3 regions of the Pseudomonas sp. NPDC086251 genome follow, and region 3 is predicted to be linked to each of the others. Evidence: predicted binding sites of a transcription regulator. Region 3 holds the regulator's gene; each other region holds the start of a gene.
What was found. Region 3 encodes sigma-54, which starts transcription at its own class of promoters, with help from an activator protein. Its sites were predicted from a motif close to ANTGGCATNNANNTTGCTNT; they were not measured.

Region 1 (5,033 bases), on a different contig from region 3:
TGCCTGCTCGACCGCCTGGCGCAGGGAGTTCAGCGCTTCGGTGGATTCGGTGAACAACTCGCTGATGAACTGCCCGTGGCTGCGCTGGCCGCTGATGGCCAGGAGCATCTCCGCCGCCGGGTTCATGTACTCAAGGCGCAGGTCGGCGTTGAGCAGAATGGTGGCGGTGGTCAGGTTGTCGAGTAACAGACGATGCAGTGCGTCACTGATGGTCATTAAGGACCTCTTTTGGAGCAGGGCATGCGCGTGAATAACGCGCCGATACGAGGAAAATGCAAAAACCAAACCAAGGCTCCGAAAAGAAGCGTCAAAGGCCTGAAACGGGCGTTTGACGCTCGTTTGAGTGGCGCTCTGCCAGCGTTCGCGGGTATTTTCGAACCAAAATGGGTTGGGAAATGGGTACGGTGCAACCTATTGCACCAATATAGTGCGCAAACCTGAACGAGGTTAGAAGAAACGCAGGAAGGGGTTTTTTTCTTCGGGAGGTTTGTCTTTGATCGGACATTCCGGCCGTTGGCCGTAGTCGTCGAGCGTGCAGGGTTTGACCTGGCGTTTCTGCGCGAGGGAGATGCGCAGCATGTGGAAGGGTTGATTGGCGGTGCGTTCGACGGTGCGGCCGTGTTCGTCGAGGATCTCCACGGACAGGTGATGGCTGCCGCGATCGATGTTGCTCAAGGCAAATACCGGGCTGGGGCCGGGCTCTGCCGTAGGCTCGCCGTCGAGCAGCAAGCGGTAACGATGACCCCGTTGCAGGCCCGGTTCGCTGGTGACGCTGACAATCAGCTCGCCGGCACTGCTGCGCACAGTCGCGTCTGGCTCCGGCACCAGTACGCGGAGCATGTCGTAGTGGAAGAGCGGTATGGCTTCGGTTTTCTTCGCGGTTGGTGCCGCGCCCGTGGGGTGGGCGGCCATGCGATTGCTCGGCGCCACCGGCACCCGTTTGGCGTTGCCGGAGCCCGGCTGGTCGGTGTAGACCCGATTGCCCTGGGCATCGACGTAGGTGTAAACCTCCGCCGATGCGGCAAGGGCCGTCAACGACAGGAGTGCGCCAAACAGCCAGCGCATCAAGGTTTATGCACCCGCTGGACGGTGAAAGTCACGGAGGGACTCTGCTGCACGATGTTTTCCCCATCGATCACCTGCACGGCGAGGCTGTGCAAGCCTCGATCGATGTTGACCAGTTGCAGGATCGGCACGTTGCTGGGCTGACCGTACGGTTGATCGTCCAGCAACAAACGGAACAGATGCGGGCCTTGCAGGCGCGGTTTGATCAGCACGTTGACGGTGAAGGTGCCGTTGTTGGCGCGCAGGGCTTCGGTGGTGGGCAAACCGGTCAGTTCCAGCACCTCGTAGGCGCTGCCGGGTTGTTCGCTGTTATTGGCTTCAGCCGGTGGGGCGGAAGGTGGCTGGGGTTCGATACTGTTGAGCGGCGGCAAATCCACCGGCTGCGCCTTGACGCCATCGGGCGGCTGATTGCTGTAGGCAGTGTTGCCGTCGGCGTCGGTGTACTTGTAGATCTGCGCTGCGCCGGGCAGGGCGATCAGCAGCAACATCAATAGAAAACCACGACCCATAAAATCGACCGGAAACCAAAGCATTGGCTTGCAGCATAGGTCAGGGACGAGGGTTGGCCCAAGTCATTAACATTTGGGCATGATTTGCTGAAAGCTCCCTGGCGCCGAATTCCCTGTAGGAGCACGGCTTGCCGGCGAAGGCGGCCGTGAGATCGCCTTCGCCGGCAAGCCGTGCTCCTACAGGGATATCATTTGCCGTTGAATGGCGCGCACAAAAAAGGCTTCCCGAAGGAAGCCTCTTTTTTGTCACGCCGCGTGCAGCCGGCGCTACCGGATCAGCAGCTGTAGTACAGCTCGTATTCCAGTGGGTGTACGAAGGTGCGGACCTTGATTTCTTCTTCGCTTTTCAGAGCGATGTAAGCGTCGATGAAGTCATCGGAGAACACGCCGCCCTTGGTCAGGAACGCGCGACCTTTGTCCAGTTCTTCCAGGGCTTCTTTCAGGCTGCCGCAAACTTGTGGGATCTCTTTCGCCTCTTCAGGCGGCAGGTCGTACAGGTTTTTGTCAGCGGCATCGCCAGGGTGGATCTTGTTCTGGATGCCGTCCAGGCCAGCCATCAACAGGGCAGCGAAGCCCAGGTACGGGTTGGCTGCTGGATCCGGGAAGCGGGCTTCGATACGGCGAGCGCGAGGGCTGGACACGTAAGGAATACGGATCGAAGCGGAACGGTTACGTGCCGAGTAGGCCAGCATGACCGGAGCTTCGAAACCTGGGACCAGACGCTTGTCGGAGTTGGTGGTCGGGTTGGTGTAGGCGTTCAGGGCCTTACCGTGCTTGATGATGCCGCCGATGAAGTACAGGGCGGTGTCGGACAGGCCGGCATAACCTTCGCCAGCGAAGGTGTTCTTGCCATCTTTGGCGATGGACAGGTGAACGTGCATACCCGAACCATTGTCGCCGTACAGCGGCTTAGGCATGAAGGTCGCGGTGCGGCCGTAGGCGTCGGCAACGTTGTGTACGCAGTACTTCAGGGTTTGAACTTCGTCAGCCTTGGCTACCAGGGTGTTGAACTTCACGCCGATTTCGTTCTGGCCAGCGGTTGCCACTTCGTGGTGGTGAACTTCGATGACCAGGCCCATTTCTTCCATGGCGTTGCACATGGAGGTACGGATTTCGTGGTCGTGGTCGAACGGCGGAACCGGGAAGTAGCCGCCTTTGACGCCTGGACGGTGGCCTTTGTTGCCGCCTTCCACGTCCTGGTCGGACATCCACGAACCTTGTTCGGAGTAGATCTTGAACATGGAACCTGAGATGTCGGACTTGAACTTCACTTCGTCGAAGATGAAGAACTCAGGCTCTGGACCAACAAATACGGTGTCGCCGATACCGGTCGACTTCAGGTATTCCTCGGCGCGCTTGGCGATCGCACGTGGGTCACGGTCGTAGCCTTGCATGGTCGAAGGCTCGATCACGTCGCAGACCAGGATCAGGGTCGGCTCTTCGGTGAACGGGTCGAGAACAGCGGTGCTGTCGTCCGGCATCAGGATCATGTCGGAGGCTTCGATGCCTTTCCAGCCAGCAATGGAGGAACCGTCGAACATTTTGCCTTCTTCAAAGAAAGCTTCATCCAGCGCGTCGCGAGCCGGCATGGTCACGTGGTGCTGAGTGCCTTTGGTGTCCGTGAAGCGCAGATCAATCCACTTGACGTCATGATCTTTGATGAGTTGAACCGACTTCGACATAGTGTCCTCCGGGTGGCTTCGGGCTTAGTAGTGGATGCCCTTAGAATGTGGGTGATGCCGGCGCGAATACTCTGCCAAGGCAACCTGCCTCACAAGGGAGCAAATTGCATGCCAGTGCCCCACCATGGGTTTTTTGCCCCAAATTCACGCTTATAAAGGCGCAAAGTGTCTTAAAGCAGAAAATCTTGCCCTACAATGTGGCGCTAAAATCGACAAATGACCTGTTTTGGTGCGCGCAAAACCTTCTGCACATTAACTGGTTAAACCTTGAGCAATTTCCGCTATAATCCGCGCCCCCCTTTTTCGGCTGGCCCAGCGCGCGCTGTTTTCATGAAACTAATCGTAAAAGTCTTCCCCGAGATCACCATCAAGAGCCGCCCGGTACGGATGCGTTTCATCCGTCAGTTGGCCAAGAACATCCGCACCGTGCTCCGCGACCTGGACCCGGCTGTGGTGGTGAACGGCGTGTGGGACAATCTCGAGCTGGAAACCCGCGTCAGCGAGCCCAAAGCCCTGAAGGAGATGACCGAGCGCCTGAGCTGCATGCCGGGCATCGCGCATTTCCTGCAGGTCGACGAATACCCGCTGGGCGACTTCGATGACATCGTCGCCAAGTGCAAGCAGCACTTCGGTGATGCGTTGGCCGGGAAGATTTTTTCGGTGCGCTGCAAGCGTGCAGGCAAGCACGAATTCAGCTCGATGGACGTCGAGAAATACGTCGGCAGCCAACTGCGTCGTCAGTGCGGCGCCGCCGGAATTTCGCTGAAAGAGCCGGAAATCGAAGTTCGCATCGAGATTCGCGACAAACGGTTGTTCGTGATCCACAACCAGCACAACAGCATCGGCGGTTATCCGCTGGGTGCCCTGGAACAGACGCTTGTGCTGATGTCCGGCGGCTTCGATTCCACCGTCGCCGCGTACCAGATCATGCGGCGCGGGCTTATGAGCCATTTCTGCTTCTTCAATCTGGGCGGAAGGGCCCATGAACTGGGCGTTATGGAAGTCGCGCATTTCATCTGGAAGAAGTACGGCAGCTCCCAACGCGTGTTATTTGTCAGTGTGCCTTTCGAAGAAGTACTGGGAGAAATTCTCGGGAAAGTCGATAACAGTCATATGGGCGTAGTTTTGAAGCGTATGATGTTGCGCGCTGCTTCTCGTATTGCCGATCGGCTGGAGATCGATGCGCTGGTGACCGGCGAAGCGATTTCCCAGGTGTCGAGCCAGACGCTGCCGAACCTGTCCGTGATCGACTGCGTGACCGACAAGCTGGTCTTGCGTCCGCTGATCGCCAGTCACAAGCAGGACATCATCGACCTGGCCAACGAAATCGGTACCGCCGATTTCGCCAAGCACATGCCGGAATATTGCGGGGTCATCTCGGTGAACCCCAAGACCCACGCCAAGCGTCCACGCGTGGAGTACGAAGAACAACAGTTCGACATGGCAGTCCTTGAGCGTGCGCTTGAGAACGCCAAACTGGTACCGATCGATCGCGTGATCGACGAATTGGGCCAGGATGTGCAGATCGAAGAAGTCAGCGAAGCACTGGCCGGTCAGATCATCATCGACATCCGTCACCCGGATGCCGCTGAAGACGAGCCGCTGGAACTTGCTGGCATTGAGGTACAGACGATGCCGTTTTATGCATTGAACGCTCGTTTCAAGGAACTGGACCCTACTCGCCAGTACCTGCTGTATTGCGACAAAGGCGTGATGAGTCGCCTGCATGCCCACCATTTGCTCAGTGAGGGGCATGCCAATGTGCGCGTTTATCGAC
Region 2 (5,033 bases), on a different contig from region 3:
AACGTACCGCCGCGCAAACTCTTGGAGTTACCGATGGACGAAACCGTGATGTCGACCTGTTGCCCTGGCTTGGCAAACGCCGGCAAGTCGGCACTGATCGACACCGCCGCGACGTTCTTCAACTGCACGTTGCCCGAACCGGGCGGCACCTTGATGCCGAACTGCGAGAGCATGTTGTTGAAGGTCTGCAGGGTGAATGGCGTCTGGGTCGTCTGGTCACCGGTGCCGTTAAGCCCGACCACCAGGCCGTAGCCGATCAATTGGTTGGAACGCACGCCGGAAATACTGGCGATGTCCTTCAGGCGCTCGGCTTGAACGTTGAAGGCTGCGGACAGCAACAGAGCGGCCACCATGAGACTTTTGAAGTTCAACGTAGCCACCTAGAAAGGGAACAGCGGGCTGAGGAAGAAACGGTCGAACCAGCCTGGCTGACTCGCATCGGCAAACGAACCGGTGCCCGAATAGGTGATGCGTGCATCGGCGACACGGGTCGACGACACGGTGTTGTCGGTGGCGATGTCATCGGCCCGAACCAGGCCGGCGATGCGTACCAGTTCGTCACCGGTATTGAGCGTCAGCCACTTCTCGCCGCGCACGGCGATGATGCCGTTAGGCAAGACGTCGGCGACGGTCACGGTGATCGAACCGGTCAGGCTGTTGCCCTGCCCGGCCTTGCTGTCACCCTTGGTCGCTCGGTCACCTTCGTAGCTGGCGCTCAGGCTCAGGTCACCGTTGCCGAACGGGTTGTTGGTGGTCGCGCTGCTACCGAACAGCGAGCTCAGGCCGATCCCGGTCTTGCTGTTTTTCGCCACTTGCGAGTTGGCGTTTTTGCTGGCCTGGGTTTTCTCGTTCAGGGTAATGGTGATGATGTCACCGACCCGGAACGCCTTGCGGTCGCTGTACAGGTTCTGTTCGAAACCGGCCTGGTAGATCGAGCCGTTGTTCGCGGCAGCCGGCAGCGGCGTGCGCGGCAACACCGGGGCGTAGTAGGGATCATTGGGCTTGGGTGTCACAGGCACACAGCCCGCGAGCACGGTGATCCCACTCACTGCCAGAACAGAAACGAAGCGATTCATGACCCTACCTCACGGTGTTGCAGGCAGCCTCATGGCCGCCTCATAGACTGATTACAGATTCTGCGTTACGAACGAGAGCATCTGGTCGGCGGTGGAGATCACCTTGGAGTTCATCTCGTAAGCGCGTTGGGTGGTGATCATGTTGACCATCTCCTCAACGGTGCTGACGTTGGAGGTTTCCAGGGTGTTCTGCAGCGTGGTGCCGAAACCGGCCAGGCCTGGCGTGCCGACTTGCGGCGCACCGCTGGCAGCGGTTTCCAGGAACAGGTTGTTGCCCACCGCTTGCAGGCCGGCCGGGTTGATGAAGTCGGCGGTTTGCAGGTTGCCGATCACTTGTGAGGCCGGGTTGCCGGTCACGGTGATGGACACGGTGCCGTCGCGACCGACCGTGAAGGTCTGCGCGTCGTTCGGGATGACAATCGCCGGTTCCAGGGCGAAGCCGCTGGCGTTGACGATCTGGCCGTTGGAGTCCAGGTGGAACGTACCGTCACGGGTGTAGGACGTGGTGCCGTCCGGTTGCAGGATCTGGAAGAAACCGCGACCGTCGATGGCCATGTCCAGAGGCTGTTCGGTGGTTTGCAGGCTGCCGGCGGTGAAGTTTTTCTGGGTGCCGACGATGCGCACACCGGTACCCAATTGCAGGCCCGACGGCAGTTCGCTGTCCTGGGTCGACTGGGCGCCGGGCTGGCGTTTGATCTGGTAGAGCAGATCCTGGAACTCGGCGCGGTCACGTTTGAAACCCGTGGTCGACACGTTGGCCAGGTTGTTGGAAATGGTCGTCAGGTTGGTGTCCTGGGCGGACAGACCTGTTTTGGCAACCCATAGAGCCGGAAGCATTCGATTCTCCTCGTGCGCCTGTTTTACGGCGCGACGTTCTGATAATTAGCTGATCTGCAAGACCCGAGCCATGGCCTGGTCGTCTTCTTTGGCGGTGTTCATCATCTTGATGTGCAACTCGAATTGCTTGGCCAGGGCCAGCACCGACGTCATTTCTTCCACGGCGTTGACGTTGCTCGACTCGAGGAACCCGGACACCAGCTTGACGTTGGCATCGGCTTGCGCCGGCTTGCCGTCCTTGGTGTGGATCGAACCGTCCAGGCCTTTGGTCATGTTCTTGAAGTCAGGGTTGACCAGCTTGATGCGGTCGACTTCGGCCATCACGCGCGGGCCTTCGCCCATCGCACGAATGCTGATGGTGCCGTCTTCGCCCACTTCGATTTGCTGCTCGGGCGGCACGGCGATCGGCCCGCCATTGCCGATCACCGGCATCCCGTTGCCGGCCCGCAACACGCCGAGGGCGTCAACGTTCAGGCTGCCGGTGCGCACGTAGCTTTCGCCGCCATCAGGGTTCTGCACGGCGATCCAGCCGCTGCCTTGCACCGCGACATCGAGATCGCGACCGGTTTCCACCAGGGCGCCCGGAGAGAAGTCGGTGGCCGGACGTTCGGACAGGGCAAACGCACGCGCCGGAAAGCTGTCGCCGAACACCGGCATCGACCGCGCCTGCTCCAGGTCTTTCTGGAAGCCGTTGGTGGAGATGTTCGCCAGGTTGTTCGCATGAGCCTTCTGCGCCAGTGCATTCTGGCTGGCGCCGGTCATTGCCACATAAAGGTACTTGTCCACGCTCTTTCCTCTGCCTGCCGGACGTTTGCCGTCCACTGCTGTACTGATCAGCCATAAGCAATTTGCAGACCAACTTTTTTCTGGCGACGCGGGGCCCGGCAAACAAAGGACTTGAGGGGTGTAGAGGGGAATCGGGGATTGTGTCGAAGACGAAAAACCGGCGGTGTTATGCCGTTTGGTGGCAAGGCTTGACCTTGGGCAACGGCCACTACTGTCTTCGCGAGCAAGCCCGCTCCCACACTCGACCGAGATCCTTCAGGAAAAATGCGATTAAATGTGGGAGCGGGCTTGCTCGCGAAGGGGCCATCACAGGCAATACAGCTATCAGCTATGACTCGCTCTTGCCGACCTCGTACTCACGCAACTTGTTGGCAATGGTCGTGTGCGAAACCCCCAACCGTTTGCCCAGTTGCCGGCTGCTTGGATGTTCCGAATACAAGCGCTCCAGCACTGCTTTCTCGAAGCGCCCGACGATCGCATCCAACCCGCCCTCGAGGGAAAAATCGCCAAGCGGCTGACGCACGCCGTAGTCCGGCAAGCGAATATGTTCGGCCTTGACCGTCCCGCCCTCGCACAGCGAAACCGCCTGGAACAACACGTTCTCCAACTGCCGCACATTACCCGGCCAATGGTAATGACTGAGCCGTTCCATGGCGGCAGGGGCCAGTTTCGGCAACGGGCAACCGATCTGTCGGCTGGCCTGGTCGAGGAAGTGTTCCACCAGCGGCGTCAAACCATCGAGGCATTCGCGCAGCGGCGGAATATGCAGCGAAAGCACGTTCAAGCGGTGATACAAATCCTGGCGAAATTCACCGCGCGAGCACAGTTCGGACAGGTCGACCTGGGTCGCGCAGATCACGCGCACATCCAGATAAACCTCTTCATCACTGCCCACACGACGGAAGCAACCGTCCTGCAAGAAGCGCAGCAATTTCACCTGCAAGCGCGGGCTCATTTCCCCGACACCGTCGAGAAACAGCGTACCGCCCGCCGTCAGTTCCAGCAGCCCGAGCTTGCCTTCGGCCCGCGCCCCTTCAAAGGCGCCAGGGCCGTAGCCGAACAACTCGGTCTCGGCCATCGATTCCGGCAATCCGGCACAATTGAGCGCCATCAACGGTGACTGCCCCCGCGGACTCGCCAGGTGGCAGGCTCGCGCCAACAACTCTTTACCGGTGCCGGTTTCCCCTTCTATTAATAACGGCGCATCCAGCGGCGCCATGCGCCGGGCTTCGCGTACCACCGCAGCCATCACTTTCGAGCTTTGGAAGATGCTGTCGAACCCGCGCAGTTCCTGCTTGCGCACGTTATAGATGCGCTCGCCCACCCGGTCGGCGCGGTGCAGCGTGAGGACCGCGCCGGCCATGGCTTCGCTGTCGTCATGCTCCGATTGCAGCGGCGCGATGTCAGCGAGAAACACGTCGCCCTTGACCTTCACCCGCAGCCCGTTGATCCGCGACTTGTTGGCGCGTACCAGTTCCGGCAGGTCAAAATCCTCGGCGTAGCGCGACAAGGGGATCCCCGGCACCTCGTCCACCCGCACCCCAAGCAATTGCGCCGCTGCGCGGTTGGCCGCGACGATCGAGCCGCCCATGTCGATCGACAGCACCGGGAACTCCAGGGCGCCGAGCAACGCGTTAAGCTCCATGTGCCGACGCTCGCTGGGCATCAGCCCTACACGCTTGACGCCGAAGACCCCGGCAATTGCCTCGAATTTCGGACGCAACGCCTGGAACTGGATGTTGATCAGGTTGGGGCAATGCAGGTAAATGGCATTGCCATGCTCACCGCCGACCTCGCCGCGAGCGACGTTGATCCCGTACTCCACCAACAGGTTGAGAATGTCGCGCAGGATGCCGATGCGGTTCTGGCAGTGGACTTTGATACGCATATAAAACACCCGAAGAAGCGGTGATTGGGGTTGTGATGCCTGGCGCGCAACCTGTGGGAGCGGGCTTGCTCGCGAAAGCGGTCTGCCGGATACATCTACGTTGGATATGCCGACGCCTTCGCGAGCAAGCCCGCTCCCACAGGGGTATCGCAGTACCCTAGCGATGTATTTTTCTGCGATTACGCACAGTTTGTTGTCAAGATTATGTGACAGCTGGAGTTCTTTTCAAACCCGGAAATCTCAATACCTGCGCGACAACCGCCAAACCGTAACGAAAAGTTTACGAATATCGACGAATTTTCCTACGCATGACGCGGATCACCTGCTGCAACCTCGCAATCCTTGGGGTATTTCTAAGTCAATAGCAGGACATAACAAGAACGAAATCCCCTAGCAGGAGAGCAGCATGAAGCAGACGCAATACGTGGCTCGCGAGCCCGATGCGC
Region 3 (5,033 bases):
GGGGCAGCCATTTGAGCAGGTACGTGGAGATGTCCTGGAACATCTCTTCCACGTCTGGCTGTGCGGCCAGGTATTCCGCCACCGGCTGGTCGAGCCCGGACTGCGCGCGCAGCTCCGGCTTCCAGTACGGGTTCGGCAGGCAGCGCACGTCGAACACCAGGTCGGCGTCCACCGGCATGCCACGCTTGAAACCGAAAGACTCCACCAGGAACGCAGTACCGGGTTCCGGCTGGTTCAACAGGCGCAGCTTGATGGTGTCGCGCAGCTGGTACAGGTTCAGGTTGGTGGTGTTGACTTTGAGATCAGCGAGGTCGGCAATCGGGCCGAGCAAGCTGGTTTCATCGTTGATCGCCTCGGCCAGCGAGCGATTGGCGCTGCTCAGCGGGTGGCGACGACGGGTTTCCGAAAAGCGTTTGAGCAGGGTTTCTTCGTCGGCATCCAGGTACAGGACATCGCACTGGATATGCCGGCTGCGGACTTCTTCGAGCAGTTCCGGAAAGCGCGACAGGTGACTTGGCAAGTTGCGCGCGTCAATCGACACGGCAACCAGCGGTTGTGCCAGCTCGGTGTGAATCAACGCGCGTTCGGCCAGCTCCGGCAGCAAGCCGGCGGGCAAGTTGTCGATGCAGTAGTAGCCGTTGTCCTCGAGGACATCGAGCGCGGTACTTTTACCTGAGCCGGAACGGCCACTGACGATGATCAAACGCATGATTACTGACCGTTTTGCTCGTCCAGGACAACCTGATACAAGGCTTCATTGCTCGGGGCGCTGCGCAGTTTTTCGCGCACTTCCTTGCGATCGAGCATGCTGGCGATCTGGCGCAATAGCTCCAGGTGCGCATCGGTGGCGGCTTCCGGGACCAGCAGAACGAACAGCAGGTCAACCGGGGCGCCGTCGATGGCGTCGAAATCAATAGGGGCGTCTAGGTGCATCAAGGCGCTGATGGGTGCGGAGCAACCCTTCAGACGGCAGTGGGGGATGGCGATGCCGTTACCAAAACCGGTAGAACCGAGTTTTTCACGGGCGACCAGACTCTCGAAGACATCCTGCATGGCCAGATCCGGCACTTCGCGATGGATTAGGTTGGCAATTTGCTCGAGGGCTTTCTTTTTACTGCCGCCCGGCACGTTCACGAGGGAACGGCCGGGGGTCAGGATGCTTTCAAGTCGGATCATGAGTTGGGAGTGTTAACGACCGGTCGCACCCTGGAGGAGGCTCTGGGTCTTTTCCTTATGCTTTTTGAGTTGTTTATCCAGCTTGTCGGTCAATGCGTCGATCGCTGCGTACATATCGGTATGTTCCGCGTTAGCGACCACTTCATTGCCGGGAATATGCAGCGTGGCTTCGATTTTCTGCTTGAGCTTTTCGACCGTCATCGTCACTTGAACGTTGGTGATCTTGTCGAAATGCCGTTCCAATCGTTCGAGTTTTTCGCCGATGTAGGTGCGAAGAGGTTCGGTCACTTCCAGTTGGTGTCCACTGATGTTGACTTGCATACAGCTTCTCCTTCGTTGCCAGTGCATAAAGCGGCAGGCAGAAATGCCTGCCACTGGAACGCTGTGGCGTGGCTCTACATCAACCGCTTGCGTTCGCTCGAAGGCGCGATTCCTAAGGACTCGCGGTACTTGGCGACGGTGCGGCGAGCCACCTGAATGCCTTGTGCCTCCAGTAAACCAGCGATCTTGCTGTCACTCAACGGCTTTTTCTGATTTTCCGCAGCAACCAGTTTTTTGATGATCGCGCGAATCGCCGTGGACGAGCATTCGCCGCCCTCGGAGGTGCTGACGTGGCTGGAGAAAAAGTATTTCAGTTCATAAATACCCCGTGGGGTATGCATGAATTTTTGCGTGGTGACCCGCGAAATCGTCGACTCGTGCATGCCGACCGCTTCGGCGATGTCATGCAGTACCAGCGGTTTCATGGCTTCGTCGCCGTATTCCAGGAAGCCGCGCTGATGCTCGACGATCTGGGTGGCTACTTTCATCAGGGTTTCGTTGCGGCTTTGCAGGCTCTTGATGAACCAGCGGGCCTCTTGCAGCTGATTGCGCATGAAGGTGTTGTCGGCGCTGGTGTCGGCGCGGCGCACGAAACCGGCGTACTGCGCGTTGACCCGAAGGCGTGGCACCGATTCCTGATTGAGCTCCACCAGCCAGCGCTCGTTGTCCTTGCGCACGATCACGTCGGGTACCACGTATTCGGCTTCACTGGACTCGATTTGCGAACCCGGGCGCGGGTTGAGGCTCTGCACCAGTTCGATGACCTGGCGCAGTTCATCTTCCTTGAGCTTCATGCGCCGCATCAATTGGCTGTAGTCGCGGCTGCCGAGCAGGTCAATGTAATCGCTGACCAGACGCTTGGCCTCGGCCAGCCATGGGGTCTTGGCGGGCAACTGGCGCAATTGCAGGAGCAGGCATTCACCCAGGTTACGGGCGCCGATGCCGGCGGGTTCGAATTGCTGGATGCGGTGCAGGACGGCTTCGATTTCGTCCAGTTCGATGTCCAGTTCCGGATCGAAGGCTTCGAGGATTTCCTCGAGGGTTTCGTCCAGGTAGCCCTGATTGTTGATGCAGTCGATCAAGGTCACGGCGATCAGACGATCGGTGTCGGACATCGGTGCCAGGTTCAGTTGCCACAGCAGGTGGCTTTGCAGGCTTTCACCGGCCGAGGTGCGGGTGGTGAAATCCCACTCGTCGTCATCGTTGCTCGGCAGGCTGCTGGCGCTGGTCTGGTAGACGTCTTCCCAGGCGGTATCGACCGGCAGTTCGTTGGGAATGCGCTCGTTCCAGTCGCCTTCCTCGAGGTTATCCACCGTCGGGGCGGTTTCCTGGTAGGACGGTTCCGAAACATCGGCGTTGGGTAGCTGTTCGGCTTTGTCGGCCAAGGGGTCGGCGTTATCGAAGTCGTCGCCTTCTTCCTGGCGTTCGAGCATCGGATTGGACTCCAGGGCCTCCTGGATTTCCTGTTGCAGGTCCAGGGTCGACAATTGGAGCAGGCGGATGGCCTGTTGCAGCTGCGGTGTCATCGTCAGCTGCTGGCCCATTCTCAAGACTAGCGATGGTTTCATGGCAGGGGCTTAACACCTTATTCGCCGGCGCACATGCGCCATCCACTACAGAGCGCCGGAGCGCCAAACATAAGCAAATTATATGCCCGAAACTGCAGCGTTTGCCTAGAGCGCCGTAACAATAAAAAGCTGCAAAGTTTTATTGACACAATGAACCGACTGGCTCTGGAAAATCTTTGAAGCGTCGCGTTTGCCTAGAGCGCCGTAACAATAAAAAATTGTTGATTTTTTATCGAGACAAGCGCTCGGCCGACTAGCCAGGCACCTTGGCGCTTACAGGCGGAACTCATGGCCCAGGTACACTTCCTTGACCAGGTCGTTGGCCAGGATGGTGGCAGAGTCACCTTCGGCGATCAGCTGGCCATCGTTGACGATGTAGGCGGTTTCGCAGATATCCAGGGTTTCACGGACGTTGTGGTCGGTGATCAGCACGCCAATGCCCTTGGCCTTGAGGTGATGGATGATCTGCTTGATGTCGCCCACCGAAATCGGGTCCACGCCGGCGAAGGGTTCGTCGAGGAGGATGAATTTCGGGTTGGTGGCCAGTGCGCGGGCGATTTCCACGCGGCGGCGTTCGCCACCGGACAGGCTCATGCCGAGGTTGTCGCGGATGTGGCTGATGTGGAATTCCTGCAGCAGGCTTTCCAGCTCCTTGCGACGACCGGCCTTGTCGAGTTCTTTGCGGGTCTCGAGGATGGCCATGATGTTATCGGCGACCGAGAGTTTGCGGAAGATCGACGCTTCTTGCGGAAGATAGCCGATACCGGCCTTCGCACGGCCGTGCATCGGCTGGTGGCTGACGTCCAGATCGTCGATCAGCACGCGACCCTGATCGGCCTGTACCAGGCCGACAATCATATAGAAACAGGTGGTTTTGCCGGCGCCGTTCGGGCCAAGCAGACCGACGATCTGACCGCTGTCGATGGACAGGCTGACGTCACGCACGACCTGGCGGCTCTTGTAGCTCTTGGCCAAGTGCTGAGCTTTCAGAGTTGCCATTACTGGGCCTTTTGCTCGTCGGTTTTCTTCTTCGGCTGAATCACCATGTCGATGCGTGGACGCGACTCGGTGACCTTGTTGCCTGTAGCGCGACCGGCGCTCGCAAGCTTTTTAACCGTGTCGTAGACGATTTTCTCGCCTTGGGTGACGTTGTTGTCCTTGTCGATCACTTTGGCGCGATCGATCAGGACGACGCGGTTTTGCGAGGCGTGGTACTGGATAGTCACCCCGTAACCCTGGACAGGCTTGGTGTCGCCTGCAGCTTGCAGCTGCTCGAAGTAGGCGAGGTTGCCGACCGAGGTCACGACGTCGATGTCGCCGGTCGGCGTACGAGTGATGGTCACGGTGTTGCCCTTAACAATCATCGAGCCCTGGGTGATGATCACATCACCTTTGTAAGTGGCAACGCCATTCTTGTCGTCCAGCTGGGCGTCGTCGGCCTGAATGCGGATTGGCTGGTCTTGATCGTTCGGCAGAGCCCAGGCGCTCACGCTTCCCAGTGCTGCGCCCAGACTGAGCAAAATAGGGAGGGTTTTAACGAGCCTCATACTGTCCTCTTACGTTCGATAGCAGGTGTATCCTGCTTTCTTTCAAGTACGCTTTCATGCCGTTGCCTGTCGATACACCGCCAGCGCCGTCGATTCTAACGGGTTGATCGGTCTGCGCATATTGCTGCTGCGGGAACACAGTCATACGGGTGGTGGTAATCAGGGTCTTGCGGTTTTTCTCGTCGAAACGCGTGATGCGTACCGAGTCGATCAGTTCGACTTGAGTACCGTCCGGATTGACTTCGCCGCGTTCACTCTGGACGTGCCAGGGGAATGCGGTGCCGCGAAACATGTTCAGGTCCGGATTGGTCAGCAACGTCACTTCGGTCGCTTTCAGGTGTTCGACCTTGTCGGACGTCATATCGTATTGCAGCCCGCCGTCGGGCAAGTACTGCACGCTGTGGGCGTTGATGGCGTAATA

Region 1: a site for sigma-54 is predicted at 3,353-3,372, ahead of glnA (glutamate--ammonia ligase). Genes of this name have one in related genera too.
Region 2: a site for sigma-54 is predicted at 2,754-2,773, ahead of ACIPL2_RS18050 (flagellar basal body rod protein FlgF). Genes of this name have one in related genera too.

Annotation. Positions count from the first base shown of each region.
Region 1 is NZ_JBIVBY010000009.1:47-5,079, reverse strand. Features, by position in the region: gene glnL (nitrogen regulation protein NR(II)) at 1-216, opposite strand, end outside; gene ACIPL2_RS12585 (DUF4124 domain-containing protein) at 448-1,065, opposite strand; gene ACIPL2_RS12580 (DUF4124 domain-containing protein) at 1,065-1,574, opposite strand; gene glnA (glutamate--ammonia ligase) at 1,850-3,256, opposite strand; gene thiI (tRNA uracil 4-sulfurtransferase ThiI) at 3,587-5,033, shown strand, end outside.
Region 2 is NZ_JBIVBY010000014.1:76,272-81,304, reverse strand. Features, by position in the region: gene ACIPL2_RS18065 (flagellar basal body P-ring protein FlgI) at 1-353, opposite strand, end outside; gene flgH (flagellar basal body L-ring protein FlgH) at 381-1,076, opposite strand; gene flgG (flagellar basal-body rod protein FlgG) at 1,128-1,913, opposite strand; gene ACIPL2_RS18050 (flagellar basal body rod protein FlgF) at 1,959-2,699, opposite strand; gene ACIPL2_RS18045 (sigma-54-dependent transcriptional regulator) at 3,028-4,587, opposite strand; gene phhA (phenylalanine 4-monooxygenase) at 4,994-5,033, shown strand, end outside.
Region 3 is NZ_JBIVBY010000008.1:17,844-22,876, forward strand. Features, by position in the region: gene rapZ (RNase adapter RapZ) at 1-709, opposite strand, end outside; gene ptsN (PTS IIA-like nitrogen regulatory protein PtsN) at 712-1,176, opposite strand; gene hpf (ribosome hibernation-promoting factor, HPF/YfiA family) at 1,189-1,497, opposite strand; gene ACIPL2_RS11580 (RNA polymerase factor sigma-54) at 1,572-3,065, opposite strand; gene lptB (LPS export ABC transporter ATP-binding protein) at 3,339-4,064, opposite strand; gene lptA (lipopolysaccharide transport periplasmic protein LptA) at 4,064-4,612, opposite strand; gene lptC (LPS export ABC transporter periplasmic protein LptC) at 4,599-5,033, opposite strand, start outside.